3 regions of the Neptuniibacter halophilus genome follow, and region 1 is predicted to be linked to each of the others. Evidence: predicted binding sites of a transcription regulator. Region 1 holds the regulator's gene; each other region holds the start of a gene.
What was found. Region 1 encodes FliA, which starts transcription of late flagellar genes. Its sites were predicted from a motif close to CTAAAGTTNNNNNNNNNNCNGCCGATA; they were not measured.

Region 1 (10,391 bases):
TTATGTCCCGTGCTGCACCACAGTTGAATATTCTGGCAGTGGGGTTCCCGTTTACCATGGTGCTGGGGTTGTTTATTAACTGGGTTAATCTGGGTGGGTTCCTCGATCAGTACATGCGGATCTCCACCTTTGTGCTCGATTACATCGAGAACCTGTTTCTCTAGTGAGGGCTTATGGCTGAAGATTCCGGTCAGGAAAAAACCGAAGACCCCACACCCAAGCGCCTGCGAGAGGCGCGGGAAAAGGGGGACGTTCCCCGATCGAAGGAGCTGGCGACCACGCTGGTTTTGATGGCCGCGGTGTTCTCCGTGATTATCTTCGGTTCTCAGTTGGCCAACAGTTTGCTGGGAATGATGGAGAGTAATTTTGTTCTCGACCGGCAGGCGGTTTTCGACACCAATAAAATGTTTTCGCATTTCGGCTCTTCTGCCTGGGAGGCGCTTAAAGGGCTGGCGGGTGTCTTTGGCGTACTGTTGCTGGCGGCGCTGGTGGGGCCGATCGCCCTCGGGGGCTGGAATTTCAGTGCCCAGTCGATAGCGCCTAAAGGCAGTCGTATCGATCCGCTGGCGGGGATTAAGCGGATGTTTTCGCTTAAATCCCTGATTGAGCTGTTCAAGGCCGTTGCCAAGTTCTCACTGGTGGGTGGCTTTGCCATTCTGATTCTGTGGAATATTCGCAACGATATTCTGGCGCTGGCAACTTTTGAGGCGCGTCCGGCGATCGATCAGGCGCTGGAGATCATTATCTGGGTGTTTATGGCGCTGAGTGCCGTGCTGATTCTGGTGGCGGCAGTGGATGTGCCATATCAGATCTATGATTACACCGAGAAAATGAAAATGACGCTGCAGGAGGTAAAGGATGAGCTGAAAAATACTGAGGGTAAGCCTGAAGTAAAAGGGCGTATCCGTCAGTTGCAGCGTGAGATTGCGCAGCGGCAGATGATGAAGGAAGTGCCGGATGCTGACGTGGTCATCACCAACCCGACCCACTATTCTGTGGCGCTGAAATATGATGGCGACAACCGGGGCGCTCCGATTCTGGTGGCCAAAGGGGCTGATTTTGTCGCCCTGAAAATCCGGGAGATTGCCAAAGAGCATGATGTGCCGATTCTGGCAGCACCCCCTCTGGCGCGAGCAATCTATAACTCCACCGAACTGGACGATGAAATCCCTTCAGGTTTGTATATGGCGGTGGCTCAGGTGCTGGCGTATGTGTTCCAGTTGAAACGCTATAAAGCACGCGATGCCGAGCGTCCGGATGAGCTGAAGGTGGATAAACTGCCGATACCGGATGAGTTCCGCGATGACGAATAATTGGCTCAAAAATTGCAGAATTTAAGGCTGGTATAGCTATTCGTCAAAAAAATAACGTATTATGGCTTGCCTAACCCCGGATGGGCCGGGTAATTGGTTGTAAACAGATCTAAGTGTTGTTTTTTTGACGTTTGGGGCTTCGGTGGACAGAGCGGTAATTCTCGATAATGTGCGTGGGCTAGGTAAGGGGAATCTGGGGGTTCCTCTGCTCTTGCTGGTGATCATGGCAATGGTCACTCTGCCCGTGCCTCCGTTTTTGCTCGACGTCTTTTTTACCTTCAATATTGCCCTTTCAATTGTGGTTCTGCTGGTCTGTGTGTACTCCGACCGGCCACTCGATTTCGCCATCTTTCCGACCATTATCCTTGTTGCTACGTTGATGCGTCTGGCGCTTAACGTTGCCTCAACCCGTGTAGTGCTGCTTTACGGGCACGAGGGGGGAGATGCTGCGGGTAAGGTGATTGAGGCATTCGGTGAGGTCGTGGTCGGCGGTAACTACGTGGTCGGCTTCGTGGTCTTCCTGATTCTGATCATCATTAACTTTGTGGTGGTGACCAAAGGTGCCGGACGAATCTCGGAAGTTAGTGCGCGATTTACTCTGGATGCGATGCCGGGTAAACAGATGGCAATCGATGCGGACCTGAATGCCGGCCTGATTGGGCAGGAAGAGGCTAAAGCGCGGCGTCAGGATGTCACTCAGGAAGCGGACTTTTATGGTTCGATGGATGGTGCCTCAAAGTTTGTTCGTGGTGATGCGGTCGCCGGTATCCTGATTCTGGTGATCAACCTGCTCGGTGGTCTGGGGATCGGCATGCTGCAGCATGATCTGGATTTCGAGACCGCGATGCGTTTCTACTCCCTGCTGACCATTGGTGATGGTCTGGTGGCGCAGATTCCTTCTCTGCTGCTGTCTACTGCAGCGGCTATTATGGTGACGCGACAGAATGTGTCTCATGACATGGGGCGTCAGGTTGTCAGCCAGATGTTTGGTTCGCCAAAAGCACTGGCGGTGGCGGCAGCTATTCTGACTGTGATGGGGGTTATCCCCGGTATGCCGCATTTCGCCTTCCTGTCTCTGGCTCTGCTGGCAGGTGCAGGTGCCTGGTGGATCTTCAAGCAACAGGTCAGAAACAAAGAGCGGGAAGAAGCTGAGGCACTGGAACAGGCTGAGATGCCGCAGGAAGAAGAGTCCGAGAAGCGTGAGCTGGACTGGGATGATGTGATGCCTGTGGATATGGTGGGCCTTGAAGTTGGCTATCGTCTGATTCCGATGGTAGACAAGATGCAGGGTGGCCAGTTGTTGAGCCGGATCAAAGGGGTACGTAAGAAGCTTTCACAGGATCTGGGTTTTCTGGTGCCCTCGGTGCATATTCGTGACAATCTGGATCTGTTGCCCGGCGCCTACCGCATTACGCTGATGGGTGTGGTTGTTGGTGAGTCTGAGGTGTACCCGGACCGGGAGCTGGCGATTAATCCCGGTCAGGTATTCGGTAAGCTGCAGGGTGTTGAGGTGAAAGACCCGGCGTTTGGTCTGGATGCGATCTGGATTGAGCAGTCTCAGAAAGAGCAGGCGCAGTCGCTGGGTTATACCGTGGTAGATGCCTCCACTGTAGTGGCGACCCATATGAATCAGTTGTTGCAGTTGCATGCCCACGAGCTGCTGGGCCATGAGGAAGTACAGCAACTGCTTGATATGTTGTCGAAAACTTCGCCGAAACTGGTGGATGAACTGGTGCCAGCCAAGCTTTCTTTCAGTATTCTGCTTAAAGTGCTGCAGAACCTGCTGATGGAACAGGTACCGCTGAAAGATTTCAGAACGATCGCCGAATCCCTGGCCGACGCAGTCAACCGGACGCAGGATCCGCTGGCGCTGACGGCTGCGGTGAGAGTGTCGTTGTCACGTCTGATTGTTCAGAATATCAATGGCTCTGAGGCGGAGTTGCCGGTCATTACTCTGGCACCGCAACTGGAGCAGTTGCTGCTGAACTCTGTGCAGCAGGGGCAGGATAATGGTCTGGTGCTGGAGCCGGGGATGGCTGAACGTCTGCAGGCCTCCCTGTCAGAGTCTGCGACCCAGCAGGAGATGATGGGCCGACCATCGGTATTGCTGGTGGCGGCTCCGGTAAGGCCATTGATGGCCAAATTTGTACGTTATGGTGAGCATCAGATTAATGTGCTCTCTTATCAGGAAATTCCTGAAAATAAAAAGGTCACCATAGTGGCAACCGTAGGGGGTGAGAATGGATGATCAATTCATTACAGCCCTGCAGTTGGTGGCCGATAAGGAACTGATATGAAAGTAAAACGTTTTTTTGCGCCAGATATGCGCCAGGCTATGCGAAGGGTCAGGGATGAGATCGGGCCGGACGCTGTCATTGTCTCCAATCACCGGGTTGCCGGTGGGGTTGAGGTGGTTGCAGCGCATGAAAATGATTATGAAGCTGCTCAGCAGGAGTTCTCACGGCAGGCAACTACGCCCACCCCGCAGCAGCGGCGGCAGGAGCAGATCGACACCCTGACCGGCGGTCAGGGCTCAGCGCTGGCGAGTGAGCTGCAAAAGGCCCGTATGCAGATTGCGGAGGCCCAGCAGCAGGGGCAGGAGCTGAAACAGCCGGGTCATGTTAATCGCCAGATTGAGCAGGATGACGATGATCTGCGCAGTATTCTGCAGTCGCTGAAAGACCGGCAGAAGGCCAAAGCGGATATGGCGCACCGCAACTTTATGCAGGGCTCGGCTCTGGATGACGCCCCGTTGGGCGTTAATCTTGAAGATGAATTACTGGCTTCCTCGGCTGAAGTGGCCGGGCCGGACGATCAGCTTATCAAATCGATGCAGGACGAGATCGCCCAGTTAAAAAACCTGCTGAATCAGCAGGTGCTGGCACAACGATCTGCGCCCGTGGCTGCTCCGGAGAAACCGCCTCTGCAGCGTAAGCTTGAATTGCTGGGTGTCAGTGAGCGTCTCTCATCGCATTTGATATCCAGTATGGAGGGTGGTCTGGCACCGGATAAGGCCTGGAAACATGCGCTGGCGCGGTTGTCGGATTCAATCCCCGTGCTGGGTGATGATTTTATCGAACGCGGTGGCATGATCGCATTTGTGGGGCCGACCGGGGTCGGTAAAACCACCACTATTGGTAAGCTGGCAGCACGTTATGTGCTGAAGTACGGCAGTTCCAGTCTGGCGCTGGTGACAACCGATACTTACCGTATTGCCGCGCATGAGCAATTGCGCACCTTTGGTCGGATTCTTGACGTGCCTGTCCGGGTGGTGGATGAAAACAACAGCCTCGACGAAGTGTTGCACAGTCTGAAAAATCGTCGTCTGGTGCTGATTGATACTGCGGGGCTGAATGCTCAGGAGCCTCACAGCGAGGCGCAGTTGCAGATGCTTGAAGGCGTCACTCTGCGGCTGAAAAAATTGCTGGTTGTTTCCTGCAGTAGTCAGCGCCGTGTGGTTGAACAGGCGTTTAATGCTTATCAGACATTAGGTCTGAATGGCTGTGTTTTGAGTAAGATGGATGAATCGGGCAGTCTCGGTGAGGCACTGTCGTTGATTATTGAAAAGCGCCTGCCGGTGACCTATGTCACAGACGGGCAGCGTATACCGGATGACATTGAAGTGGCTCGACAGCATGAGCTGGTAAGCCGTGCGGTAATTACCGCTCAGCGGGCGATCGAAGCCGAGAAAAAAATGTCCGCCCTTGGGTCTGCCTATAAAACGGGTTGAGAGCAGGAAAAGATATGAATCAGCATAAACCCGTTAAAGTCATCGCCGTGACCGGCGGTAAGGGTGGGGTAGGTAAAACCAATGTCTCGGTTAATCTGGCGCTGGCGCTGGGGGATCTGGGGCAGCGCTCCATACTGATGGATGCCGATCTGGGGCTGGCCAACGTCGATGTAATGCTGGGGCTGCGGCCGAAGCGAACCATCGCAGATGTGCTCAATGGTGACTGCGGATTAAAGGATATTCTGCTGGAGGTTGATGATTACCTGAGCATTGTCCCGGCGTCTTCCGGTACTCAGGAGATGACCTCGCTCTCTGCACATGAACATGCTGAATTGATCCATGCTTTCAATCAGGTTGCTGATGATATTGATGTTCTGATCATTGATACGGCGGCCGGTATTTCCGAATCTGTAGTCAGTTTTGTGAAAGCTGCGCAGGAAGTTCTGGTGGTTGTTTGTGACGAACCCACCTCAATTACCGACGCATATGCTTTAATAAAACTGCTAAACAGAGATTATAAGATGACCCGTTTCCGGGTTCTTGCGAATATGGTTCGCAGTGAACAGGAAGGTCGTAACATGTTTGGTAAGCTGCTGACCGTGACAGACAGGTTTCTGGATGTAACACTTCAATATGTAGGGTCAATCCCTTATGATGAAAACGTTCGTAAAGCCGTTCAGCGTCAAGTAGCTGTTTTAAAAGCGTTTCCAAAGAGCAAAGTCTCCTTGGCATATCGTCAGTTAGCGAATAAAGTAAACGGATGGCCGGTCCAGTCCGTGCCCCGTGGTCATTTGGAGTTTTTTGTTGAACGGCTCGTTCAGGGAGTGAGTTCAACAGATTAAATAGAGGCAGTATGTACAACCAGCTGCAATTACAGTCGAGTGAAGAGCTGATCGAGCAGTATGCGCCTCTGGTTAAACGCATTGCCCATCATCTGCTGGCTCGTTTGCCGGCAACGGTATTGCTGGATGATCTCATACAGGCCGGAATGATTGGTCTGCTGGAAGCCGCCGGAAAGTACGACGCTTCCAAAGGGGCCAGTTTTGAAACTTATGCAGGGATCCGCATTCGTGGTTCCATCATTGATGAGGTGCGCCGGGGGGATTGGACTCCCCGTTCTGTGCATCGCAACAGCCGACGTGTCACCGAAGCCATTCAACAGGTTGAAGGGCGAACTGGCAGAGATGCATCGGATGCTGAAGTCGCCAGAGAGATGGGGATCAGCGTCGATGAATATCATAATCTGCTGCGCGATTCTCTGGATAGCCGGCTGTTCAGTTTTGAAGAGTTAATCAGTCCTCAGGATGAGGGGCCCGGTGAATCATTTGCTAATGATGACCCGGGGCCAAATCAGAATTTTGAGCGTGAAGCGTTTTTAAAAGCGCTAAGTACGGCTATAAATAATTTACCGGAAAGAGAAAAGTTGGTGCTTGCGCTCTATTATGATGAAGAGCTCAACCTGAAAGAGATAGGCCAGATATTAGGGGTGAGTGAATCTCGTGTTAGTCAGATTCACAGCCAGGCGGCTTTGCGATTGAGATCAAGGCTAAGTGACTGGCAGTAAAAAAAGGGTTGACCCGACTCAACGTAATTGCGGTAATTAGGTGTAGACTCAATGAGTTGCGTAGTTCTAACGGGAGGTCGTCTTGAATAAAGACATGAAAATTCTTGTAGTGGATGATTTCTCCACCATGAGACGCATAATCAAAAATTTGTTGCGCGATCTGGGTATGACCAATGTTGAGGAAGCAGATGACGGCCAGACCGCATTGCCTATCCTCAAACAGGGGGGTATCGATTTTCTGGTTACTGACTGGAATATGCCGGGCATGACCGGTATCGACCTTTTGAAAGAGGTGCGTTCCGATCCGAATCTGGCGCATATGCCGGTACTTATGGTTACGGCTGAGGCGAAGAAAGAGCAGATTATCGCCGCTGCGCAGGCCGGGGTTAATGGCTATGTAGTCAAACCGTTCACCGCGGCTGTCTTGAAAGAGAAAATTGACAAAATTTTCGAGCGCCTGGGTTAAAGAATAAGGTCGGTAGTAATGATTTCAGGAACAGGCAAAGGGTTGGGACACTTCGAAATGGAATTGCAGTTGAAGGCTCAGGAATTGGTTTCTGTGCTCAACGAGGGCAATCTGTCTGATGCAATGGACATCATTCAGGATCTGCACGAATTCCGCCACAAAACCTTCTTCAGTGAAGTAGGCCACCTGACCAGGGGGCTGCATGAGGCGATCAAAGCCTTCTCCCATGAGTTGGGTAGCAGCCTTGATGTGGGAGATGAGTCTGTCCCCGATCATACGGATGCTGCTGACCGTCTGAACTACGTCATCGAAGTTACTGAAAAAAATGCGCATGAAACCATGGACAGGGTGGATAAGGCCCTGACTCTGGTGGACAACCTTGATGTCCAGAGCGAACGCTTTAAAGACCTGCTGCTTCTGGTGGGGCAGTTGGAGAAAGAACACTCAACCCTGGCCGGGGTGTTTGACCGGACCTGTGCGTTGAAAGAAGAATCCGAAAACACCATTGCTACCCTGCGTACCGAGTTGACCGATATCGTCGTGTCACAGAGCTATCAGGACATTACCGGGCAATTGATCCGCCGGGTAATTAATCTGGTTACCAATGTCGAGACTCACCTGGTCAGCCTGATGGAGATGGCTGCCAAGGTCGAACGGTTGTCTGGCATTGAAGTGCTGGAAGCAGATGAAGAAGAAAAACAGGCCAATAAAAAGAATCCTATTCAGGCTGAGGGTCCTCAGGTCAATAAGGAGGCGGCTGACGTGGTCAGCAGTCAGGACGAAGTTGATGACCTGCTATCCAGTCTGGGTTTTTAAGAGGAGCGCCATATGAGTTTGGATGTGGATCAGGAGATTCTTGAGGACTTTCTTGTCGAGGCAGGAGAGATTCTTGAGCAATTATCCGAACAGCTGGTTGATCTGGAGCAGCGTCCGGATGACAGCGATCTGCTCAATGCAATTTTCCGCGGCTTCCACACGGTAAAAGGCGGCGCGGGATTCCTGCAGCTTGATCCGATGGTGGATTGCTGCCACAAGGCGGAAAACCTCTTTGATATGCTGCGTAACCGGGAAATTACGGTTACACCTGAGCTGATGGATGTCGTATTGCAGGCTCTGGATACCGTCAACGTGATGTTTGATGCGGTACGCAGTGGTGTCGAGCCGGATAACGCTGATCCGGAACTGATTCAGGCGCTGATTAACTTTTCAACAGGTAATGTGCCGGCTGCACAGCCTGTAGCGCCCGCACCTGCTCCGGCAGCGCCACCTCAGGCGGCTCCTGCTGCCGATAAGAGCCATGATGAATTCGACCTGTTGCTCGGTGATATGGAGGATTCGGCGGGTGCTGACGTGCCTGCGGCCGAAGCCGGTGATGACCTGATTACGGAAGATGAATTTGAATCGCTGCTCGATGAGCTGCACGGCCCTGGTAAAGGGCCGGGCAATGAAAATCAGGCGCCTGCAGAACCTGAACCTGCCGCGGCTGCCGCTGGCGGTCAGGATCTGATCACAGAAGATGAATTCGAAGCCCTGCTGGATGAGCTTCAGGCTCAGGGTAAAGGGGCGTTCGGTGCGCCTTCTGCTCCCGCTCCGGCGGCACCCGTGGCTGCACCTGCGCCGGCACCGGTCGCCGCAGCACCTGCGCCGGCTCCAGTAGCGCCAGCACCGGCCCCTGCGGCCGCAGCGGAAGTTGTTTCCGAGCAGGCGACCGCTGCAGCAGTTAAAGCCGCACATCAGCAAGCCAAGCCTCAGGCTGAGAGCAATGTCAGGGTTGATACCCGTCTGCTCGATAAGATCATGAACATGGTCGGTGAGCTGGTACTGGTGCGTAACCGTCTTGTGCGTCTGGGGGTCACCCGCGAAGATGAAGAGATGGCCAAGGCACTGGGCACGCTGGATATGGTAACCGCCGATCTGCAGATGTCGGTGATGAAAACCCGTATGCAGCCGGTGAAAAAAGTCTTTGGTCGTTTTCCGCGCCTGATTCGTGACCTGTCCCGAAATCTGAAGAAAGAGATTCGTCTGGAACTGCGCGGTGAAGAGACCGATCTGGATAAAAACCTGGTTGAGGCGCTCGCTGACCCGTTGATTCACCTTGTGCGAAATGCGGTGGATCACGGTATTGAAGCCCCTGATGCCCGTGAAGCGGCGGGTAAGCCCCGTGAAGGTCATGTGCTGTTGTCCGCTGAGCAGGAAGGGGATCATATCCTGCTGGTCATTCAGGATGATGGTGCCGGTATGGACGCGGAAAAACTGCGTAATCTGGCCATTGAGCGTGGCATGATGGATGCCGAAGCTGCCCGACGCCTGACAGAACAGGAATGCTTCAACCTGATTTTTGCTGCCGGTTTCTCAACCAAGAAAGAGATCTCCGACGTGTCCGGCCGTGGTGTTGGCATGGATGTGGTGAAAACCAAAATTACTCAGCTCAATGGTACGCTGAATATCGACTCTGTGGTCGGTCAGGGTTCACGGATTGCGATCCAGGTGCCTCTGACACTGGCGATCATGCCTACGCTGATGGTTATTCTGGAAGATCAGGCGTTTGCGTTGCCGCTGGTGAATGTAAACGAAATCTTTAATCTGGATCTGACCAAAACCAACATCGTAGATGGTCAGCAGGTGATTATCGTACGGGATCAGGCATTGCCACTGTTCCACCTGAAACGCTGGCTGATCGATGGTCAGCAGGGTGCGGATCTGCCGGAGCAGGGACACGTTGTGATCGTAACGGTTGGCACCCAGCGCGTTGGCTTTGTGGTGGATCAACTGGTGGGTCAGGAAGAGGTTGTGATCAAGCCTCTGGGTACTATTCTGCACGGTACGCCGGGTCTGTCCGGTGCAACAATTACGGGCGATGGCCGTATCGCATTGATTATCGATATCCCGAATCTGTTGAAGCATTACGCATCCTGAGGCAGGTGAGGGGATCATGATTTATGCCGGTTAGGGTTCTGATTGTTGATGATTCAGGTTTCTTTCGTCACCGGATCACTGATCTTCTGGCAGGCGACAGCCGGATAGAGGTTGTCGGCTCTGCCCAGAACGGGCGGGAAGGGGTTGAGCAGGCAAAGAAGCTTAAGCCCGACCTGATTACCATGGATGTGGAGATGCCTCAGATGAACGGCATCGAAGCTGTCCGGGTGATTATGCGGGAATGCCCGACCAATATTCTGATGCTGTCCTCTCTCACCCACGAAGGTGCTCAGGTAACACTGCAGGCACTGGAAGCGGGGGCGCTGGACTATCTCTCCAAAGATATGCGCGCCTGGATGGAGCACTCATCGTCACTGGAAAAACAACTTCGCGATAAAGTAG
Region 2 (10,391 bases), 1.7 Mb from region 1:
AATCATTATCAGGGGTTGATGGATGCGCTGGGGGTGGCTGATCTGACCCTCTGTGACATTATCTACCGCTTGCGCCAGAGTTCTCGTATTCTGGGCGCTAAAATATCAGGCTCTGGTCTGGGGGATTGTGTGCTGGCGCTGGGAGCTGATCCGGCGCTGGCGTTGAATTATGAGCAGATCCCGGTCGCAGTATCGGAACAAGGAGTCAGCATTGAGCATCACTAAGCAGCAGGTAATCGAGCGTTTTCTTCCGGATACTCCGTTACCGGGAACCACCGCAGACGCTTTTGCTCCGAGCAATATTGCGCTGTGTAAATACTGGGGTAAACGTGATGCTGAGCTGAATCTGCCAATCAATGCCTCCCTCTCGGTATCATTGGGCGAGTTAGGCAGCCGTACCTCAATTACGCCGGTCGATGCAGACAGTGATCAGGTTTTTCTCAATGGCGAGCTGTTAGCCGCTGACAGTAGTTTTGCCCGGAAGGTGATCCGCTTTGTCGATCTGTTTCGACGTGATCTCAGACAACCGCTGTCGATCCGTACTGAAAATAATATTCCTACGGCTGCAGGGTTAGCTTCATCTGCCTCGGGTTTCGCTGCGCTGATGTTGGCGCTCGATCAGTTCTATCAGCTCGGTCTGGAGCCGGCCCGACTCTCTGCTTTTGCCCGGATGGGCAGTGGCAGTGCTTCGCGTTCGATCTTCGATGGTTTTGTCGAATGGCATAAGGGAAGCCGGGAAGATGGTATGGACAGTTGCGCCGAGCGCCTCGATATTGAATGGCCCGGGTTTCGTATCGGCTTACTGAAAGTGGCCACCGGCGTGAAAAAAGTTGATTCGCGTTCCGGCATGCAGCGCACGGTTGAGTCGGCGGCACTTTATGCATCCTGGCCGCAGCAGGCCGGGCGGGATCTGGCGACCATCAAACGGGCGCTGGCTGATCGGGATTTTGAATTGCTCGGCGCTACGGCAGAGCAGAATGCGTTGTCGATGCATGCGACGATGATCGCTTCCTGGCCGCCGTTACTCTACTGGCAGCCGGAATCTGTGGCAGCGATGCATCGGGTCTGGGAACTGCGTTCGCTGGGCGTAGAGGTCTACCTGACTATGGATGCCGGGCCCAACCTTAAACTGCTCTATCAGACGGCTGACGAAGCGGCGGTGCTGGATGCATTTCCTGAGCTGAGTGATCTCGATCTGGTAGCGCCGTTCGGCTGAACCTGAGATGGGCAAGCCCGGGCCTGATAAGGTCGGCTTTATTCTGACCCGACAGCAGCAGGATGAACGTTCCGGAATCAGCCTGACCTACTGGCTTTGTCACGATCAGGGCTGCAGCCCGGTCACTCTGCAGGGGCAGGAAGCGGTACTGTTCGTTCTGGATCAGCAGGTTGAAGCTCTGAACCGCTTGCTCGCTCATCTGCGTGGCTGGCGACTGGCCAAAGTGAATATGACTGACCTTAAGGGTCGCGGTGTTCACGCCCTCTACAGTCAAAGCCTGAAAACGTATCGCCAGATTCAGGAGCTGTGTCAGGTGCACGGTATCGCAATGATGGAGGAGGATATCCGTCACGCAGACCGTTATCTGATGGAACGCTTTATTCAGGGCGGCGCCGGTGTTTTGCAGCGCGGTTCCCGGGTGCGGCTGCAACCGGCCGATTATGCCCCGCGTTTCCGTATTCTCTCTATCGATCTCGAAACCACTATGCGTGCGGATAAAATCCTCTCAGCGGCCTTCTATGCTGAAGACTTTCAGCGGGTTTTGATGCAGGGAGAGGGGGAGGACACGGATCAGGTTCGTTACTACCCCGATGAGCGCTCATTGCTGCAGGCATTTATACAGGTTGTAGATGAATATGATCCGGATATTTTTATCGGCTGGAATGTAATCGGTTTTGACTTTCGGGTGCTTTACAACCGGGCACAGGCTCTGCGTATTCCGCTGCGGCTTGGACGCGATCAGCAGCCGCTGCAGTTGCATGAGTCCGGTCAGGGTAAATTGTTTGTGCGGATGGGTGGCCGGATTGTACTGGATGGTATCGATACCCTGCGTGGCGCCACTTATCAATTTGAGAGCTTTTCACTGGAAAATGTCGCCCGGGAGTTTCTCGATCGGGGTAAGCTGATCGAGCATGTGGACGATCGTGGTGGCGAGATCCAGCGCCTGTTCCGCGAAGATAAGCAGGCGCTTGCGCGCTATAACCTGGAAGACTGCAAACTGGTCTGGGATATCTTCCTCAAAGCAGATCTCATCAATTACCTGATTGAGCGGGCCCGCCTGACAGGGTTGCCACTGGATAAAGTCGGCGGTTCTGCCGCCGCCTTCGATAACCAGTATCTGCCGCTTTTGCATCGGGCGGGTTATGTAGCACCTGAGTATGCCTCCGGTATGTCCGGTCTGAGTGCACCGGGCGGTTATGTGATGGATTCCCGGCCGGGGCTCTATCGTCAGGTGCTGGTGCTGGATTTTAAGAGTCTGTACCCGAGTATTATCCGTACCTTCAAAATTGACCCTTACGGGCTGGCTGAAGGTTTAAAAGAGGGGGCGGATGAAGAGGATCTGCTGCCCGGATTTAACCATGCGATTTTTTCCCGCAGTAAAACGATTCTGCCCGCGCTGATTGAGCGCCTGTGGGGCGCGCGGGATCAGGCCAAAGCGTCAAATAATGCGGCACTCTCCCAGGCGATTAAGATCATTATGAACTCCTATTACGGGGTGCTGGGTTCAAATGTCTGCCGTTTTTTTGATCAGCGACTTTCCAGCTCAATTACCCTGCGTGGACATGAAATCCTTACCCGGACACGGGACGTCATCGAGGAGCAGTTTGGCTTTCAGGTGATCTACGGTGACACCGACTCAGTGTTTGTCTGGCTTGGAGATGATTTTCCTGAGGCTGATGCCAACAGCAAAGGGCGTGAACTGGCTGAGTTTCTTAATCAATGGTGGCAGGCCGATCTGGAGAAGCGGTTTCAGCTTCAGAGCCAACTGGAAATTGAGTACGAAACCCATTACAGCCGGTTTCTGATGCCCACCATGCGACACTCCGATAAAGGCACCAAGAAACGCTATGCGGGGCTGAAGCGTCAGCCCGATGGCAGCACGTCGATGGTGTTTAAAGGCCTGGAAAACGTAAGGACTGACTGGACCCCGCTGGCGCGCTGGCTGCAGGAACAGCTCTATTCGCGGATCTTTTATGGTCAGGAATGGAAGCCTATGCTGGAGAAGACGGTGGCGGATATGCTGGCCGGGGAACTGGACCAGCGTCTGGTTTACCGTAAGCGGATACGCCAGCCTCTGGGGCAGTATCAGAAGAATAAACCGCCGCATGTTCAGGCCGGGCTTAAGGCGGAACTGATGTATCAGCAGCGTCAGCAACCAAGCCCTTATACCGCGGGGAGTTACATCGAATACCTGTGGACGGTTAACGGGCCGGAGCCGCTGGAGTTTGTGCGTTCGCCGATTGACTATCAGCACTATCTGGAAAAGCAGCTACAGCCGGTGTGTGAGTCAATTCTGCTGTTTATCGGGGAGAGTTTCACTGATCTGACAGCGCCTCAGGGTAAGCTATTCTGAGGCGGCATACAGATTCAGGCTTTAACGTCGATCTGGGTTCCCAGAGGGCTGAGGGGGTCGACGCGAAGTTTGCCCGGTGCGGTCACTTCCAGAAGTTGCATAATCTGATCGCCGGTTTGTTCTATCTGGTCTTTGGCCATCTCGGCTGACTTTACTGCATGACTGCTCTGCAACTGCTGATTACTCGCCGTTGTTGCGGCTGCTGCAATATCATTTCCATCCATCATTCAAAACCTTCAGTTGATTACGTGGCGTGGCTGTAATCCCTGACAGCGCTTTTCAAATAGGGTTACCGGTTTATCGGCGAAGCAGGCGGGAACTTGAGGGGTTCGTGAACGTGGGGGGTGAAAAAATGGAGCGTGGGCAGGCCGCCATGGTGATCGGCGGCCTGCGGCAGGATCAGACGTCCCTGAGGATAAAAATCACCAGCACACAGGGGCCATGCGCGCCCATCTGCAGCTTCTGTCCGATGTCAGCGCTGCGAGAAGGGCCGGTAATCATATTCACTGTGCGTGGCATGGAGTTCGGGTGCTTCTCACGCAGCCGGTTCCAGGCGTCCTCGTAACTGCCGACAATATCTGACTCTTTGAGCAAAACCAGATGGCAGTCTGGCAGGAAGTTCAGGGTGGTCGGGCTTTCTGGTCGGGAGTAGAGCATCAGGGTGCCGGTTTCTGCGATTCCGGCCATGCTGGTGGTCAGGCTGGCCAGATCGCCGGAGCGGGCGACGCGTTGCTCACGGTTGATCTCACCCAGTGCACTCCAGTCCAGTTGATTCAGACACTCATCGCTGGCGCTGACCAGCGTTTTAAACTGATGCTGGTTCAGCCACGCAGCAACAGCGGACGGTAGCTGGTTGAGGCTCTGAATATCGATCAGCTCAGCGGCTGCGGCTGAAGCCATCTCACGGAACAACTGAATCTGCCCGGGCTGATCCAGTTGTGAGCGTTTTGGGATGATCGTCGGTTTGTGAGCCCGGATTCGTTCCAGTGTGGCTTCACGCTGTGCCTCAGTAGCTGCGCCCCGTTTCAGACCGTGGCGGATATTAGCCAGAATTTCTGCTTTGCTCATGGTTATTCTCCCGCCTTCTGTTTAGCTTGCCACTGATCCATAAAGGTTTTTCCCTGAGGGGCGGGCATATCCCGCCAGTCGGTCCAGCCGCCCGCCAGTGGCAGTTTGTTGATACGGCCTTTCTTTCCGGCCATTTTCTGCATAAACCAGGCGGAGCTGCGTGCCAGCCAGCGATAGAGTGCCGGGCGTTTGGCAAAGTAAGCCCAGCCCGCGATACCGAAGCGTACCGCTTTCGGGGTCAGGTGTTTCTCAAATTCTTTCTCGCGCCAGTGACGCATCATTTTCGGTAGCGGGATACGCACCGGGCAGACCTCTTCACACTTGCCGCAGGAGGTTGAGGCGTTAGGTAGATGTGCGGCTTTGTCTATACCGATCATCTTCGGTGTCAGCACCGAGCCCATAGGGCCCGGGTAAACCCAGCCGTAGGAGTGGCCGCCAACTGCGCCGTAAACCGGGCAGTGGTTCATACAGGATGAACAGCGGATACAGCGCAGCATCTCCTGAAACTCTGTGCCGACCATCTCGCTGCGGCCGTTGTCGACCAGTACAACATGGAAGTTTTCCGGGCCGTCCTGATCCTCTGCACGGCGCGGGCCGCTGGAGAGGGTATTGTAAACCGTGAACTCCTGCCCGGTGGCAGAACGTGCCAGCAGGCGCAGGAACAGGCTCATATCTTCCAGCGTGGGCACCACTTTTTCGATCGAGGTGATCACAATGTGGGTTTTCGGCAGGGTCTGGGTCAGATCGCCGTTGCCCTCGTTGGTAACAATAATGGTGGAGCCGGTTTCTGCTACCAGAAAGTTGGCTCCGGTGATGCCCACATCAGCACTGACAAACTGTTTGCGCAGTACCTCGCGGGCCTCTTTCATCAGCGCCTGAGGATCTCCTGTTTTCGGGCGCTTGTGGTGAGTGTGGAAGGCTTCCGATACATCTTCCACATTCAGATGAATGGCGGGAGCAATGATGTGACTCGGGTGATCACCGCGCAGTTGCAGGATATATTCACCCAGATCGGTTTCAACCGGTTGCACACCATTGGCTTCGAGATAATCATTCAGGTTGATCTCCTCCGAGACCATGGATTTGCCCTTGGTCACGGTCTTTGCATCGACCTGCTTGCAGATGTCGAGAATGGTTTTATTGGCGTCTTCTGCCGTACGACACCAGTGGACGTGGCCACCGTTCTCGATCACCTTGCTTTCAAATTGTTCCAGATAGATATCCAGATTCTGGATGATATGGTTCTTCAGGTCGCGACCCGCATCGCGCAGGTCATCAAACTCCGGCAGGCGTTTGATGGCATTAGCGCGGTTGACCGGAAAACCGTGTTTGAACTGACCCAGCGCTTCCTGCAGTTCTACATTGTGCAGGGCGATACGGGCATTTTCTTTAAATTGTGGGCTCTTAATCTGCATCTCTGATCCGCCTTATAGCGCTTTCGCCAGTTCGTATTCTGCTTCGCCGATGGCGGGGGTATCGGTCATGCCCGCGAGGATCTCCACCACATGCCGGGCCTGAATCGACTTGCCTTCCCGTTTCAGCTTCCCGGCCATGTTCAGCAGGCAACCCAGATCGCCCCCGACCAGCGTGTCGGCCCCGGAGTCACTGATGTACTGGGTTTTATTGGACACCATGCGATTGGAAATATCCGGATACTTAACGCAGAAGGTGCCGCCAAAGCCACAGCAGGTCTCGGCTTCTTCCATCTCGTTAAGGGTCAGGTTATCCACTTTGGACAACAACTGACGGGGCTGCTGCTTAACACCCAGTTGGCGCAGGCCGGAGCAGGAATCGTGGTATGTAATCGTCCCCTCATACTGCGCCACGATCTGATCAAAGTTAACAATGTCGGTGAGGAACTGAGTGATCTCAAAGGCACGGGCCTTCAGATCCAGCGCGCGAATTTTCCAGGGATCATTCTGTTCGAACAGATCCGGGTAGTAGTGCAGCATACCGATACAGGAGCCAGACGGGCCGACCACGTATTCGTAGCCGTCAAAGGCTTCGATAGTCTGACGGGCGATCTCGGCGGTCGTCGCTCTGTCGCCGGAGTTATAGGCGGGCTGACCGCAGCAGGTCTGCTTCTCGGGCACTTCCACTTGGCAGCCTGCGGCTTCGAGCAGCTTTACCGTGGCAAAGGCTACACTGGGACGGAACATGTCCGCCAGACAGGTCACAAATAGACCGACTTTCGGGTGGTTGGACTGATCAGGCATCGTTGTCATCGCTATCTTCAGGCAGTGCCGGGTAAAGGGCGGCTGCACTGTTTATTATGTTAACTGTCCCGCAGGACAATCGATTTATCAGTCAAAAGATAGTTAAGAGCGGGAACAAAAGAAATGCTAGACTGTCAACTGGTCTGACCAAGAGAGTCAATGTTGATGAGGGAGAAGGCTGTGTCCCAGGGAAAACCGAGCCTGAGTCAGGCGCTGAGTCATACATTGCAGCAGCAGATACTGTTCGGGGATATCTGTCCGGGGCAGAAACTGCCCTCCCAGCGGCGTTTGTCTGAGGCGTATCAGTTATCCCGCGCCACCGTGCGTGAAGCGATCAAAGATCTGGAACTGAAACAGATGGTGGAGACCCGCCATGGTGGTGGATCCCATTGCCGCAATCTGCTGGCGCCGCATTTTGATATGCCGGTGGAGGGGATCGGCGATAACTTTGAATTTCAGTTACAGGTGCTGGAGATGCGTGCCGCCCTTGAGGGGGAAGCGGCTTATTATGCTGCGCTGCGCGCCACCGACCAGCAAATGGAATCGATTGCTGAAGAGTATCGGGCCATGCAGCAACGCAGCAGTGGCCATACCACCCTTGCCAAAGCCAAGGCTGATCTGCGTTTTCATATGATGATTGCTGAGGCCAGTCACCATCTGCTGGTGGTCTGCTTCAGCCAGATTTTTTACAGCCGCTATTTTAATGCCATCTACGGTGTTCTCGACCGCACGCTGAAACGTCATGGACGTTATCCGGATGGAATCAGCGCTCAGCATACTCAGATCTATCAGGCGCTGCGTAACCGGCAGCCGGATCTGGCACGTAAGGTGGCCGTTGAACATATAGAATACACCCGGCGCCAGCTCGAAGAGACTGAGTAAGGCCCGCAGCGGCAGGTTATTGATAAAAGTGAGGTTTCAGATGGATTTATCCTTGCGTTGGCTGGCCCTGGCAGGGCTTGTTCTGTTCTGGCTGGCCGGTCCTTTAAAAGCGGACAGTGCTGCAGAGATTGAGCAATACCAGCAGCAGATCGAACAGTTATCTGCCAGTGAAGCAGCGGTGGATATCAGTCGTCGTCAATTGCTGCAGCGACTGGTCAGTACCCTGCAGGGTGAAATTCAGCAGAGCGAGCGGATCGAAAGCCTGCAGCAGGAGCTGGACCAGCAGCCGGCATTACAGAGTGAATTACAGGATCGTCTGCTGACTCCGTTGCAACCTGAACCAGAGCTGGAACCGGAGATCAGTGATAAGGCTCTGGATAAACTGATCACCGATATCAACCTTAACCTGTTGGAGATCAAGCGGCGACAGGCGCAGTATAAGCAAACCGAAGGTCAGGCTCTGCAGCGGCAGCAAAGTATCCGGGAGCAGTTGTCTGATCTCAAAGTGACCGGGGAACTGGCTGACAGAAGTGCTGATCCTGAAAACAGCGAGCTACTGGAGCGTTTGCGGAATGCCCGCTTCAGCGAACATAGCCTGAGGGTGCAGGCGCTGGAACTTGAGTTGCTGGTGCTGCCGCGGCGAACGGAAATCGCCAAGATGCAATGGCAGATTGCTGAACAGGAACGCCTGCGGCAGGTGGCGCGTCTGGATCAACTGGTGGTTCTGAAGCAGGAGCGGCAGCGGCAGCAGGCAGAAAAGACCCTGAAGGATCTGGAATACGGCAGTGAAGAGGGCAGTGCCTCGCCACTGCTGGTCATGGAGCGGGACAAAAACCGTCTGTTATCCGCAGCGCTGAGAACCGTATTGCAGGCGATCGACAGTCGTGAGCAGGAACGCAAGGCGCTGCAGGAGAGGCTGACCCTGTTGAACAGCGCTTTCAGCGTGATTTCGCAGCAACTGGAGCTTGAAACCAGTCAGATCACTCCGGATCAGATCCAGTTTATGTTTGCTAACCGGACCCCGCTGGAGACCGGTCAGACCATTAATCGTATTGCCCGTCTGCAACTGGATGGCAATCAACTGGAACAGCAGAGCAGTGAACTGAGTCAGCGGTTGAATGATGCGGAACCACTCCCGGGAGTGGAGCTGAGTGCGGCTCAGGAACGCGTGCTGCTGGAGATCCGTACCAACCGTCTGCGGCTGTTAAATCAGAGTGTCGAAGCGCATCAGCAACTGGTTGATACCCTGAGTCAGGTGTTAAGCCTGCAGCGTCAGATCAATCAGAAGATCGAAGGCAGCCGCGAGCTGATCAGCCGTCATCTGTTATGGAACCCGGTTACCGGGCCTGTCAGCGGCAAGTGGTTGCAGGAGATCGCGGTCTCGGTGAAACAGTTGCATGGCCACTGGCTGAAAAGCCTGTCTGAACCGCTGCTGATAATGGGTGAGCGTTTCAATATTCAGGTGATTCTTGCCGGATTGCTCTGCGCCGGTCTGCTCTGGTTGCGTGCTTATACCAACCGGCATCAGCAGCGCTGGGCGCAGCAGATAGGCAATGTGGTGGATGATCGGTTCCATCACAGTTTGCAGAGCTTTTTGCTGATGCCGATACTGGCAGCAGCGGTACCGTTATTTGTCTGGGTTGTAGGCATTAACCTGATCAACCCGGGCCACCCTGAAGCGGAGATCTGGACATCCATGCTGCAGGCTACGGTGACTCTGACCTGGATCATCCTGACGCTGAGGGCGTGGTTAAAACGGCCGTATGGCCTGTTTATGGCGCACTTTGGTCTGAACCCTGTCCTTGCCGGAGGTTTCAGAAAACGTCTGGCCTGGGTTTATCCGCTGGCGCTCCCCGCGATTCTGTTACAGCTCTACTGCTGGAATATTGATACTGATGAGATGCGCTCCGGTCTGGTGCGTTTGACTCAGGTGGGCCTGCTGCTATGGGTGGGGCTGGTGCTGTTCAGTGTTCTGAGGCTGCAACCGGCCGGCGACGATCAGGAACAGGATATGCCCGTATGGTGGATGCGGGTCGAACACTGGACGCTGGGTATTCTTTTCTTCGGCCTGTTGATGTTAGTGCTGAATGTGATGGGCTATCTGTTTACCGCTAACTTTCTGATCTTTGCGCTGGCCCAGTTACTGACGGTGTTCCTGCTTACCTATATCTTCTTTAAGCTGGGTATGCGTCTGGTGCTGATATCAAAGCGCCGTCTCGAGTTTGACCGGGTCCGGGAGCGCCGTGCTGAAATGCTTGAGCAGCGGAAAAATCCGGACGAAGATCAGCCGCCTCCGCTGGAGACCAATTTTCTGAATCTGAAAACCATTTCAGATCATTCCAAAACATTGCTGAAAACCTCTGCGGTACTGGTGTTTGTATCGCTGCTGTGGCTGACCATGGCTGATTATTTCACCTTCTTTGGCGCACTGGATAATGTGGAGCTGTGGAGTACGGTAAGCGCTGATGGCAGTGCGGCAGCGGTGACGCTGAAATCGGTTCTGTTTGGTGTTGTGATCCTCAGCCTCTGTTTACTGGCTGCTTACAATTTGCCCGGGTTATTACAGCTATTGGTGCTGCGAAATCTCGAGCTGGCTCCGGGTACCGGCTATGCGATCAGCTCGCTGATCAAATATGTGCTGATTCTGGTGGGGGTG
Region 3 (10,391 bases), 1.2 Mb from region 1:
TGCCATCTTTGAGCTTAAGACCATGAAGTTCTCAATTCGTTTGTTTCCTGAAATTACCATTAAAAGCCGTCCTGTGCGTAAGCGCCTGATTCAGCGTCTGCAAAGTAATTTGCAGAATATGCTGCGTCGCATCGACGAAGAGATCAAAGTTCGCGGACAGTGGGATAAGCTGGATGTGGAGTGTGGTAAAGCAGATGAGTCTAAGCGTGAAGATGTGATCGATCTGCTCAGCCGTACGCCGGGTATTCACAGCTTCATCGAAGTGACTGATTACCCGCTGGGTGACTTTCACGATATCTTCGAGAAAGCACTGGCGGTCTATGGGCCTGAGATTAAGGGTAAGACCTTCAAGGTTCGGGTTAAGCGTTCCGGTAAGCATGAGTTTCGATCCATTGATGTTGAGCGTTATGTCGGCGGCGGTCTGAACCAGCATGCTGAAGCGGCCGGGGTGGATGTGCATAACCCGGAGGTTTATGTTGATCTGGAGATCCGTAACGACACGTTGTACGTGGTGACGGCGATTTACAAAGGATTGGGTGGTTTCCCGCTGGGTACGCAGGACGCTACCCTGTCTCTGATCTCCGGCGGTTTTGATTCTATCGTCGCCAGCTACATGTCGATGCGCCGGGGCTGTAAAACGCATTTCCTGTTCTTTAACCTCGGTGGTCACGCCCATGAGATTGGTGTGAAGCAGGTTGCCCTCTACCTCTGGCAGAAGTTCGGTTCATCGGCCCGGGTTAAGTTTATTACTATTCCTTTTGATGAGGTGGTGGGTGAGATTCTGCAGTCGGTTCATCACTCTCATATGGGTGTGGTTCTGAAGCGGATGATGATGCGTGCCGGCGAAAAAGTCGCAGATAAAATGAAGATTGAGGCGCTGGTGACCGGTGAAAGTATTGCTCAGGTATCCAGCCAGACATTGCCTAATCTGGCGATCATTGACGCTGCGACCAGTAAACTGGTTGTGCGCCCGCTGGTGACAATGGACAAGCAGGACATCATCGATATTACCCGTCAGATCGGTGCTTATGATTTTGCTAAAAATATGCCGGAGTACTGCGGTGTGATCTCTGACCGCCCGACCACCTGTGCGAAAAAGGAGCGGGTCGAAGAGGAAGAGTCAGATTTCGATTACGAGGTGCTGGAGCGTGCGCTTGAGCGGCGTCAGGTGATCAGTATCGATGAGATCGTTGAAGACGTGAATATTCATGCTGAGGTTGAAGCGCTGACTAAAGTGCAGCCCAATCAGGTGGTAGTGGATATTCGTGCGCCCCATGAGCAGGAGAAAAAACCGCTGAATATTCCGGGCTGTGAGATCCGTCTGATTCCGTTCTTTGCGCTGGGTGCAGAAGCGGAACAGTTTTCAGAAGAAAAAGAGTATCTGCTCTACTGTGAAAAGGGTGTGATGAGCCAGATGCATGCCCACCAGTTGCAGGAGCGCGGCCTGTCAAATGTAAAAGTCTATCGCCCGGGTAATAGCGACTAATACTTATCTGTTTCCACCTATGGATCGGAAGTTGTAAGCAATTTCTGATCCATATCCTTCCTTTAGCCGAAATTTCACCTCATTTTATTGCCTGACCTAGACTTTTCAGGTTTAATTGTGGTCCATTTGCAACCAGTACATCCGTTAGGTGAAATAGCGCATCCGGTGCTATAGGCCAAAAGCCGCTCGCCTGACGAATGGGTTTCGATAAGTACAGGAGCACCCATTAGATGGATAATCTGTTATCAGAAGGCCTCGGCTTGATGGTCTTTGGTATGGGTTTTGTTTTCGTCTTTCTGACGCTGCTGATCTTCTCCACCGTGGGAATGTCAAAAGTGGTTGGTAAGTATTTCCCGGAAGCGCCTCCGCAGCCTAAAGCACGAAAAGCTGCACCTGCAGCGGCGGCTGCAACCAATAATAATGATGAATTAGTGGCTGTAATGACGGCTGCGGTTCACAAATACCGTTCATAACCTGAACGGAACAATAACGAATAATCTGCATTAATCGACAGAAGGCCATTACCCATGACCGACGCAAAGAAACCACTTGGCATTACTGATGTAGTATTGCGTGACGCTCACCAGTCGCTGTTTGCTACTCGTATGCGAGTTGAAGACATGCTGCCGATCGCGGAAAAGCTGGATAAAGTAGGCTTTTGGTCCCTAGAAAGCTGGGGCGGCGCAACCTTTGACTCATGTATTCGCTTTATTGGGGAAGATCCCTGGGAGCGTATCCGTCTGCTGAAACAGGCGATGCCAAATACTAAACAGCAGATGCTGCTGCGAGGACAGAACCTGCTGGGTTACCGTCACTACGCAGATGATGTTGTTAACCGTTTTGTTGAGCGTGCGGCTACCAACGGCGTGGATGTATTCCGTATCTTCGATGCGATGAACGATCCGCGTAACCTGGATACTGCAATCAAAGCAGTTAAAGCGACTGGTAAGCATGCTCAGGGCACCATTTCTTTCACGAAGAGCCCGGTCCACACCATCGATAACTGGGTGGAATACGCTAAGACTCTTGAAGATCTGGGCGCAGACTCTATTGCGATCAAAGATATGTCCGGCATCCTGACGCCTTACGACGCCTTTGATCTGGTTTCCCGTCTGAAAGCACAGACTGATCTGGAAGTTCAGTTGCATGCACATGCAACCTCCGGTCTGTCTGATATGACCATTCTGAAAGCGGTTGAAGCCGGTGTTGACCGTGTTGATACTGCAATCTCCTCTATGTCCATGACCTATGGCCACACAGCCACTGAGTCCGTGGTTGCTGCGCTGGCCGGTACCGACCGCGATACAGGTCTGGATCTGCTGCAGTTGGAAGAAATTGCGGCTTACTTCCGTGAAGTACGGAAAAAATACGCTAAGTTCGAAGGTTCCCTGCGTGGTACAGACTCCCGTATCCTGGTTGCTCAGGTTCCGGGCGGTATGCTGACCAACATGGAAAGCCAGCTCAAGGAGCAGGGCGCAGCGGATAAGTTTGATGATGTACTGGCTGAGATCCCGCGTGTACGTGAAGATCTGGGCTGGATTCCGCTGGTAACCCCAACCTCTCAGATCGTTGGAACCCAGGCGGTTATCAACGTACTGATGGGCGAGCGTTACAAAACGATCTCTAAAGAAGTTCAGGGCATTCTGAAAGGCGAGTATGGCGCAGCTCCTGCGGCTTACAATGCTGAACTGCAGGCACGTGTTCTCGACGGCGGTGAAGCAATCACCTGTCGTCCGGCAGATCTGCTTGAGCCAGAAATGGACAAGCTGGTTGACGAACTGAAAGGTCTGGCTGCCGAGAAAGGTATTGAGCTGACTACCGGTGAGAACGAAATTGATGATGTTCTTACTTACGCTCTGTTCCCGCAGATCGGCCTGAAATTCTTGGAAAACCGTAACAACCCTGATGCATTTGAACCAGCACCTACATTAGAGGACGCACTAGCAATGGCTGCACCTAAGAAATCCGGACCAGAAGTTTACACAATCAATGTCAATGGTCAGAACTACGTTGTACAAGTAACCGAAGGTGGTGATATTTCTGCAGTTGCACCTGCTGCGGCGCCGGCAGCGGCAGCGCCTGCTGCGGCACCTGCTGGAGATGCAGAAGACGTAGCAGCGCCTCTGGCCGGTAACATCTGGAAAGTGCAGGTTGCTGCAGGTCAGGCGGTTCAGGAAGGTGATGTGCTGGTTATCCTTGAAGCGATGAAAATGGAAACTGAAGTACGTGCTGCTCGCGCTGGTACAGTTTCTACCGTCGATGTTAAGGAAGGTGACGCCGTTCAGGTTGGCGACACTCTGCTGACTCTGGCATAAGGTAGTAGCTCGATGGAAAAGTTAATCGAACTGTTAACAGCCTCGGGTGCTTATAACATCACGGGCGGTCAGGTCGTAATGATTCTTGTGGGTCTGTTACTGCTGTTTCTGGCCATCAAAAAGAATTTCGAACCCCTGCTGCTGGTACCAATCGGTTTTGGTGGCATCCTGGCTAATATCCCTGAAGCAGGTCTGGCTTACACGGCGGTAGAAAACGCCGTGCATTTCGCTGTTCCGGAGGTGATGAACGGGCTGGCTGCAGCGCTGAACATCACCAGCACTGATCCGCATGATATTCTGCACGCCTATCACAGCTCATCGGCAGCAGAACATCAGGCGGCCATCAATGTGGCTCTGGATGGTGGTTACGCGAACGGTATGCTGTACAACTTTTACAGTGTAGCGATTGGCTCAACGGCTGCGCCGCTTCTCATCTTTATGGGTGTAGGTGCCATGACCGACTTCGGTCCGCTGCTGGCTAACCCGCGTACACTGTTCCTGGGTGCCGCTGCGCAGTTTGGTATCTTTGCTACCGTACTGGGCGCTGTTGGTCTGACTACTTTAGGTCTGATGGACTTTAATATTCAGGAAGCAGCCGCGATCGGTATCATCGGTGGTGCAGATGGCCCGACGGCTATCTATGTAACGAGTCTGCTGGCACCGCACCTGCTGGGTGCAATCGCCGTAGCAGCATACTCTTACATGGCGCTGGTTCCTCTGATCCAGCCGCCGATTATGCGCGCCCTGACCACAGAGGCGGAACGTAAGATCAAGATGAGCCAGCTACGTCATGTGACCAAGCTGGAAAAGATTCTGTTCCCGATCGTATTGTTGATTCTGGTTGCACTGTTGCTGCCGGATGCGGCACCGCTGCTGGGTATGTTCTGCTTCGGTAACCTGATGCGTGAATGTGGCGTAGTGGATCGTCTGAGCGATACAGCACAGAATGCTCTGATCAACATTGTGACCATCTTTCTGGGTCTGTCTGTTGGTTCTAAGTTGTCTGCGGACAAGTTCCTGGATCTTCAGACGCTGGGTATTATGGCGCTGGGTATCGTTGCTTTCTGTATCGGCACGGCGTGTGGGGTCATCATGGCCAAAATTATGAACAAGCTGGCCGGTGGTAACTCCATCAACCCGCTGATTGGTTCTGCCGGTGTATCCGCTGTACCAATGGCTGCCCGTGTATCAAATAAGATTGGTCTGGAGTATAACTCTCAGAACTTCCTGCTGATGCATGCAATGGGGCCAAACGTAGCCGGTGTAATCGGATCTGCAATTGCCGCGGGTGTGATGATCAAGTTTGTAAGTTGATCTGACAAACGCATAAACTAAAAAAGGCTGCCTTCATGGCAGCCTTTTTTTGTCTGGTGCCCGGCTTCAGTGGCCGGCGAGTACCTCCAGATGCGCCTGCACACTGAAGGCAAGAGAGACCGGATTGTAACCCCCTTCAAGCACGGAGATCAGTCGGTTCTGACTATAGGTGCGGGCGGAATCCATCAGAAGCTGGGTTACCCAGCGGTAGTCCTCTTCATTCAGCTTGATATCGGCCATGGGGTCTTCGTGATGTGCATCGAATCCGGCGGAGATCAGAATCAAATCAGGCTTGTGCGCCTGAATTGCCGGTAACCAGCGACCCTCGACCAGTGAGCGGAACACCATACCATCACTGTGCGCATCCATGGGGCAATTGATAATATGGTCGCGCTGGATATCACTGTAGCGCTCAGGGTAGAACGGGTGCTGAAAGGTGGAGCAGACCAGCACTTCGGGCCGGTCCTTAAAAATATCCACAGTGCCATTGCCGTGATGAACATCGAAATCGAAAATGGCGACCCGTTCAATGCCCGGCTGCTGCAGCGCATGCATGGCTGCAATAGCAACGTTGTTATAAAAGCAGAAACCCATCGGAATATTGTGTTCCGCATGGTGCCCGGGTGGGCGGACGGCACAAAAGGCGTTGTTATTTTTACCGCTGAGCACCCGGTTTACCGCCATCACGGCAGACCCGGCAGCCAGACTGGCAGCGTGCAGGGAATCAGGACAGAGCGCAGTATCTTCGTCGGTGTAGACTACACCGTGCTCAGGCAGTTTCATCTCGAGACGCTTCTGATGCAGATGAGCGTGCGCAAGCTGAATCTGTTCCGGCAGAATATGGGTGGATTCAATCCGTTCCAGTTCCTGAATCAGTCCTGTTTTTTCCAGAACTTTTTTTATGGCCAATAGACGGACTGGGCTTTCTGGATGTTCCGGCCCCATATTGTGCAGGCCGCAATCCTCATGGGTGATGAAGGCAGTAGTCATAGTCTCATTATTATTAGGTTTTTCCTCAGTGTACCTTAAACCATAGAAACAGGAAGTTATCATATTGTCTCAATATTCCATGGGACGCTATGGAGTGGGATATTTCTTGATCCAAGTCATTAGTGTTTGGCCCAGTCATCGCTAGGATAGGCAGTACAGCATAGAACTGTCTTGGCACCGCGTGTTTCACCCTACACCCGGTGCTTTTTTTTGTTTGCGCAAAATGCTTTTGTCATTGCGGCTACGCTTTTATACTCAGTAAATTACAGTGACAGTTATGGATAGCTGAGTGGCAAAAATAGATTATTCCGATAAGCAGGTGTTGCTGATAGAAAGCAGTGGCAACATGCGCTCGACAATCTTCTATATGCTGCGCAGCCTGGGGGTCGTCAACCTCAAGGCGATCACCATTAATGATCGTGTTCTCAGCGAGATTGCTGAAGTCGATTATGATGTCATTTTGCTGGGGCATAATGTCAGTGACAGTGTGACCGGTATTCAGTTGCTTGAAGAGTGCCGTTACCGGGGATACATCAAGCCAAGTGCCTGCTGGGTTTTCATGAGCAGTGATGCCTCACAGGAGGTCGTCCTGCATGCAATAGACAGTCACCCTGATGATCTGATCATGAAGCCTTTCTCGGTGGATGAGCTCAAACACCGCCTGGATAACATTCTCTATCGGAAATCTGTTTTTCAGCCTGTAGATGAGGCGATTGAGATTGGTGATCTGCCCTCCGCGATCAATTTCTGTAAACACAATTTTGCGCCTTACGATCTGGAATACGATGAGGCCCAGTTAATTCTGGCACGTCTTCTGATCCAGTTCAGGCGCCCCGCCGAAGCGGCCAGCGTTGCTGAAAAACAGTATTGGAAATCTCACAACAAAGAGGCGGGCCTGCTCTGGGCTGAGGCCTTGCTGGCGTTGAAAAAGCCCAAAAAAGCCAAGGCATTATTGCAGGAGCTGATTGAAGAGTACCCGTTGTTTATTGCCTCTTATGACCTGCTCGTGCGTGCCCATGAGAGTAGTGGGGATCTGGAGAAAGCCCGGGAGGTGATGGCGGAAGCTACGCAGAAAAGTCCGATGGGTATTCCGCGGCAGATGGAGTTAGGCAGGCTGGCTACCCAGACGCAAAAACTGGATCTTGCCGGCGGGGCCTATAAAAAATCGATTGTACTGGGGCGCCGCAGTTGTCACCGTTCGGCAGAGCCTTACCTGCGCCTTGCTAACGTCAAGCGTCTGGAGATGAAACACTCTGCCGGTCTGGTGACAAATGAGCTGCAGGGCGAATTTGAAAAAGTATTGGCTCAGGCGAATCAGGCATTCCCCAATGATAAAGCACTTCAGGTACGTTCGGCGCTGCTGAAGAGCGAGTTATATCAGCAGCAGGGTGATATTGAGCAGGCGAGTAAGTGTACCCGTGATGCCCAGCGCCTGAATGACGAATTGGAACAACCCCTGGATCTTGATCGTGAACTGTTGAGTGTCACCGGCGATGCTGTGCCTATTCTCGAGGAAGAATCGGTTCGGTCTGAGCCTGTCACAGCGCGAACCCATGATCCTGAGATGAGCCTTAAAGTAAACCGGTTAGGCGTTAAGCATTACCTGTCGGGCAAGATGCCGCAGGCATTGAAGTACTTCGGGCTGGCCACCGAATATGATGCCAGCAATGCCGGGGCCCTGCTTAATCTTGCACAGCTATTTCTGGAATCTGCCCGCGATAGTCGCGAAAAACGCCAGGAACGCCTGAAAATGGTTGAGCGTTATCTGGCGCTCGCCAGTCGCTTACCACTGGAGGATGTCGAGAAAGATAAGCAGAGTCAGTTAAAGCGCTATCTGGGTCACGACCCGGCTCTGTTGCCTCAGGGCTCATTAGGGAATCTTCTGCGTTAAGCGGTGTACTGCGCTTCTGAATGAGTAGCTGAAAGAGATCATCCGATCCGGAGAGTGGTGTCCCAGAGAGGATTCGAACCCCTGGCCTGTCCCTTAGGAGGGGACCGCTCTATCCACCTGAGCTACTGGGACATGCTGGCAGATGACGAATGCTGCCGGATTCTAGCCTGAAAGGTAACGATAGGCAATGCAGGCTGCGGTTCAGGCTTTACCCAGTCGGCTCTGGGCTTTGTACAGCCCGGAATTACCGGATTTGTTATACAGCTGATCCTGTTTCTTGTGGCCGCGAACGATAGCCAGCAGTTGGTTTACGTTCTGCTGGTTGCGATAGATCGCCTGTTCGTTGCGTTTGTTTTTCTGCTGGAGCTGTTTCAGTTTCTGCTTGATCTCGGTGTGCAGTTCCCCGGTCAGGCGGGCGGCTGGTGAGGAGGTATCTGGCAGGCTGTAGTCGCCAACCTCTACCTGAACGCCGAAGCTGCTGAGTAATTCTACCCGTTGTTGGGTAAAGGTATGGAAGCTGTTAAGCAGCCCCATTTTTTCCTGTGTGGTATCGCTGAGACGATCCAGATCTTTGCTGCTCAGGGCTTCAAGCTCCTGATCGTAGATCTCGCTGAGGGAGTCCAAAAGTAAGATACCCTGCTTAAGCAGGGTATCCAGTTCTGAGTATTGCTGTTCGGTCATGTCTAAAATCAGAGCAGATTGTCAAAGTTAAGCATCTTTTCAGCTACGCGCTCGGCGTTAATCTGATAGTTGCCACTCTCAATTTCCTGTTTTAGTTGCGCGACACGCTCGTTGTCCACATCAGGTGTATCGGCCAGTTTTTTCTCAACATTCTGAAGTGCTACTGCAGCACTGCTGAGTTTGACTGTGTCACCTTTACTGGACGGAGACTGCGTAGGTGTGCCGTTACCGCCAGTCTTGGCAGCAGGGGTATCACCTGAGCGTGCACGAGTGCTTGTCGTCTGCGACGATGACAGGCCCGTGATGTCATTGATCATTTATCCGTCCTCAAACTTGTATCTGAACCAGCTTATCGGCGGCTGCAGTGGCAACTTTAGAAAAAAATTAAAAAAATGTCTTAAACGTAACCAGCAGTATAGCAGCAGAAGAAAGCGCTAACCAATCAGCCGTTCAGGGCGCGCGGACCAGGCCGGGGCCTATGACCCGGGCTTTAATAATATTGCCTGAGCGGTCATTTTGAATGCGGATCTGTTCGCCGACTTCGCCATCTTCCAGTGCGGTGCCTGAGGCGCGGATGGTCACGCTGTTGCGTTTAGCTTCAATGATGACCGCATTGCCCTGGCTGATAGCCAGTGGTGCTTTAAGCATGCTCGCTGTGATAACGCTGCCCGCAGGAATGCTGCGTTTCGTGGTCCAGCCTTTAATATCTGCTGGCCGGGTAAAGTAAGCGGAGCGCAGTGTGGTCAGGTCGACCTCTTCAAGTGTGAGATTGCTGAGGCGGAGCTGTGCATTTCGAGGCAGGCTGATATTGCTGACAACGGCCGGACCGAAATGTTTAACTTCGGCGGCAATAAATAGCTGCCATCCCGGTGCCGGGCAGCGTGCACGAAAGGTGATTCGGCTGCTGTTGCCCCTAGGTGTTTGAAATTCAAGAGGTGCCTGGCAGTTTTTTAGTTTGATTTTGCGACTAATCGGGTTAAGTTTGATCTCGGTCCGTGCGTCAGGTTGTGCTTTTTTATAGTGTTCCTGCAGGAAAAGGACAGCCTCCTGTTCCAGAATGTCAGTCTGATCGGCTGCAAAAAGGCGGATGGGGGCCAAAAGAAAAGTGGTTAGCAGGAAAAGTCGTGTTAGATTATGCTTATTCACGTTGTTGAAACTAACATTATGTTTAAGTATCAGCGTATAACCAGAATAGATTAAACCTCTACGGGATTGTTAGATCATGTCAGGTATCCTAGATAGTGTAAACCTGCGTACCCAGATGGTGGGGCAGAACAGACTGGAGCTGTTGTTGTTTGGTCTGGAAACGGAGCAGCAGTACGGTATTAACGTTTTCAAGGTTCGCGAGGTTTTGCAGTGCCCTGATCTGACGGAAGTTCCGCGTCAGACTTCAGCGATTAAAGGGATGGCGCATATCCGTGGCGAAACAATTCCTGTTCTGGATCTGTCTGAGGCGATTGGCAGGGATACGGTACCTTCCGATCAGCGTCAGGAGTGCTTCCTGATTGTTGCTGAATATAACCGCCGCACACTGGCCTTTCTGGTTCGCAAAGTGGATCGCATCCTGAATACCCAGTGGGATCAGATTATGGCGCCACCGACAGAGATCGGTGTAGAGAACTATCTGACAGCTATCTTTGAGCACGAAGGTAAGCTGATCGAAATCCTCGACGTTGAACAGATTCTTGCAGATCTGTATCCAATGCCAACTGAA

Region 2: a site for FliA is predicted at 3,868-3,894, ahead of QUD59_RS12645 (putative motility protein). Genes of this name have one in related genera too.
Region 3: a site for FliA is predicted at 9,028-9,054, ahead of flgM (flagellar biosynthesis anti-sigma factor FlgM). Genes of this name have one in related genera too.

The regions. Positions count from the first base shown of each region.
Region 1 covers NZ_AP027292.1:1,023,100-1,033,490, reverse strand. Annotated here, with positions in the region: gene fliR (flagellar biosynthetic protein FliR) at 1-164, shown strand, start outside; gene flhB (flagellar biosynthesis protein FlhB) at 174-1,313, shown strand; gene flhA (flagellar biosynthesis protein FlhA) at 1,456-3,561, shown strand; gene flhF (flagellar biosynthesis GTPase FlhF) at 3,607-5,043, shown strand; gene QUD59_RS04815 (MinD/ParA family protein) at 5,058-5,885, shown strand; gene QUD59_RS04810 (RNA polymerase sigma factor FliA) at 5,897-6,607, shown strand; gene cheY (chemotaxis response regulator CheY) at 6,702-7,073, shown strand; gene QUD59_RS04800 (protein phosphatase CheZ) at 7,092-7,889, shown strand; gene QUD59_RS04795 (chemotaxis protein CheA) at 7,902-9,989, shown strand; gene QUD59_RS04790 (protein-glutamate methylesterase/protein-glutamine glutaminase) at 10,013-10,391, shown strand, end outside.
Region 2 covers NZ_AP027292.1:2,714,983-2,725,373, forward strand. Annotated here, with positions in the region: gene QUD59_RS12630 (mevalonate kinase family protein) at 1-225, shown strand, start outside; gene mvaD (diphosphomevalonate decarboxylase) at 212-1,216, shown strand; gene QUD59_RS12640 (DNA polymerase II) at 1,224-3,569, shown strand; gene QUD59_RS12645 (putative motility protein) at 3,584-3,796, opposite strand; gene QUD59_RS12650 (LutC/YkgG family protein) at 3,969-4,637, opposite strand; gene QUD59_RS12655 (LutB/LldF family L-lactate oxidation iron-sulfur protein) at 4,640-6,052, opposite strand; gene QUD59_RS12660 ((Fe-S)-binding protein) at 6,065-6,862, opposite strand; gene QUD59_RS12665 (FadR/GntR family transcriptional regulator) at 7,034-7,735, shown strand; gene QUD59_RS12670 (mechanosensitive ion channel domain-containing protein) at 7,776-10,391, shown strand, end outside.
Region 3 covers NZ_AP027292.1:2,212,763-2,223,153, forward strand. Annotated here, with positions in the region: gene thiI (tRNA uracil 4-sulfurtransferase ThiI) at 23-1,486, shown strand; gene QUD59_RS10245 (OadG family protein) at 1,717-1,959, shown strand; gene oadA (sodium-extruding oxaloacetate decarboxylase subunit alpha) at 2,014-3,801, shown strand; gene QUD59_RS10255 (sodium ion-translocating decarboxylase subunit beta) at 3,814-5,115, shown strand; gene QUD59_RS10260 (histone deacetylase family protein) at 5,182-6,105, opposite strand; gene QUD59_RS10265 (response regulator) at 6,395-7,996, shown strand; tRNA gene QUD59_RS10270 (tRNA-Arg) at 8,052-8,128, opposite strand; gene flgN (flagellar protein FlgN) at 8,198-8,677, opposite strand; gene flgM (flagellar biosynthesis anti-sigma factor FlgM) at 8,686-8,994, opposite strand; gene flgA (flagellar basal body P-ring formation chaperone FlgA) at 9,128-9,775, opposite strand; gene QUD59_RS10290 (chemotaxis protein CheV) at 9,900-10,391, shown strand, end outside.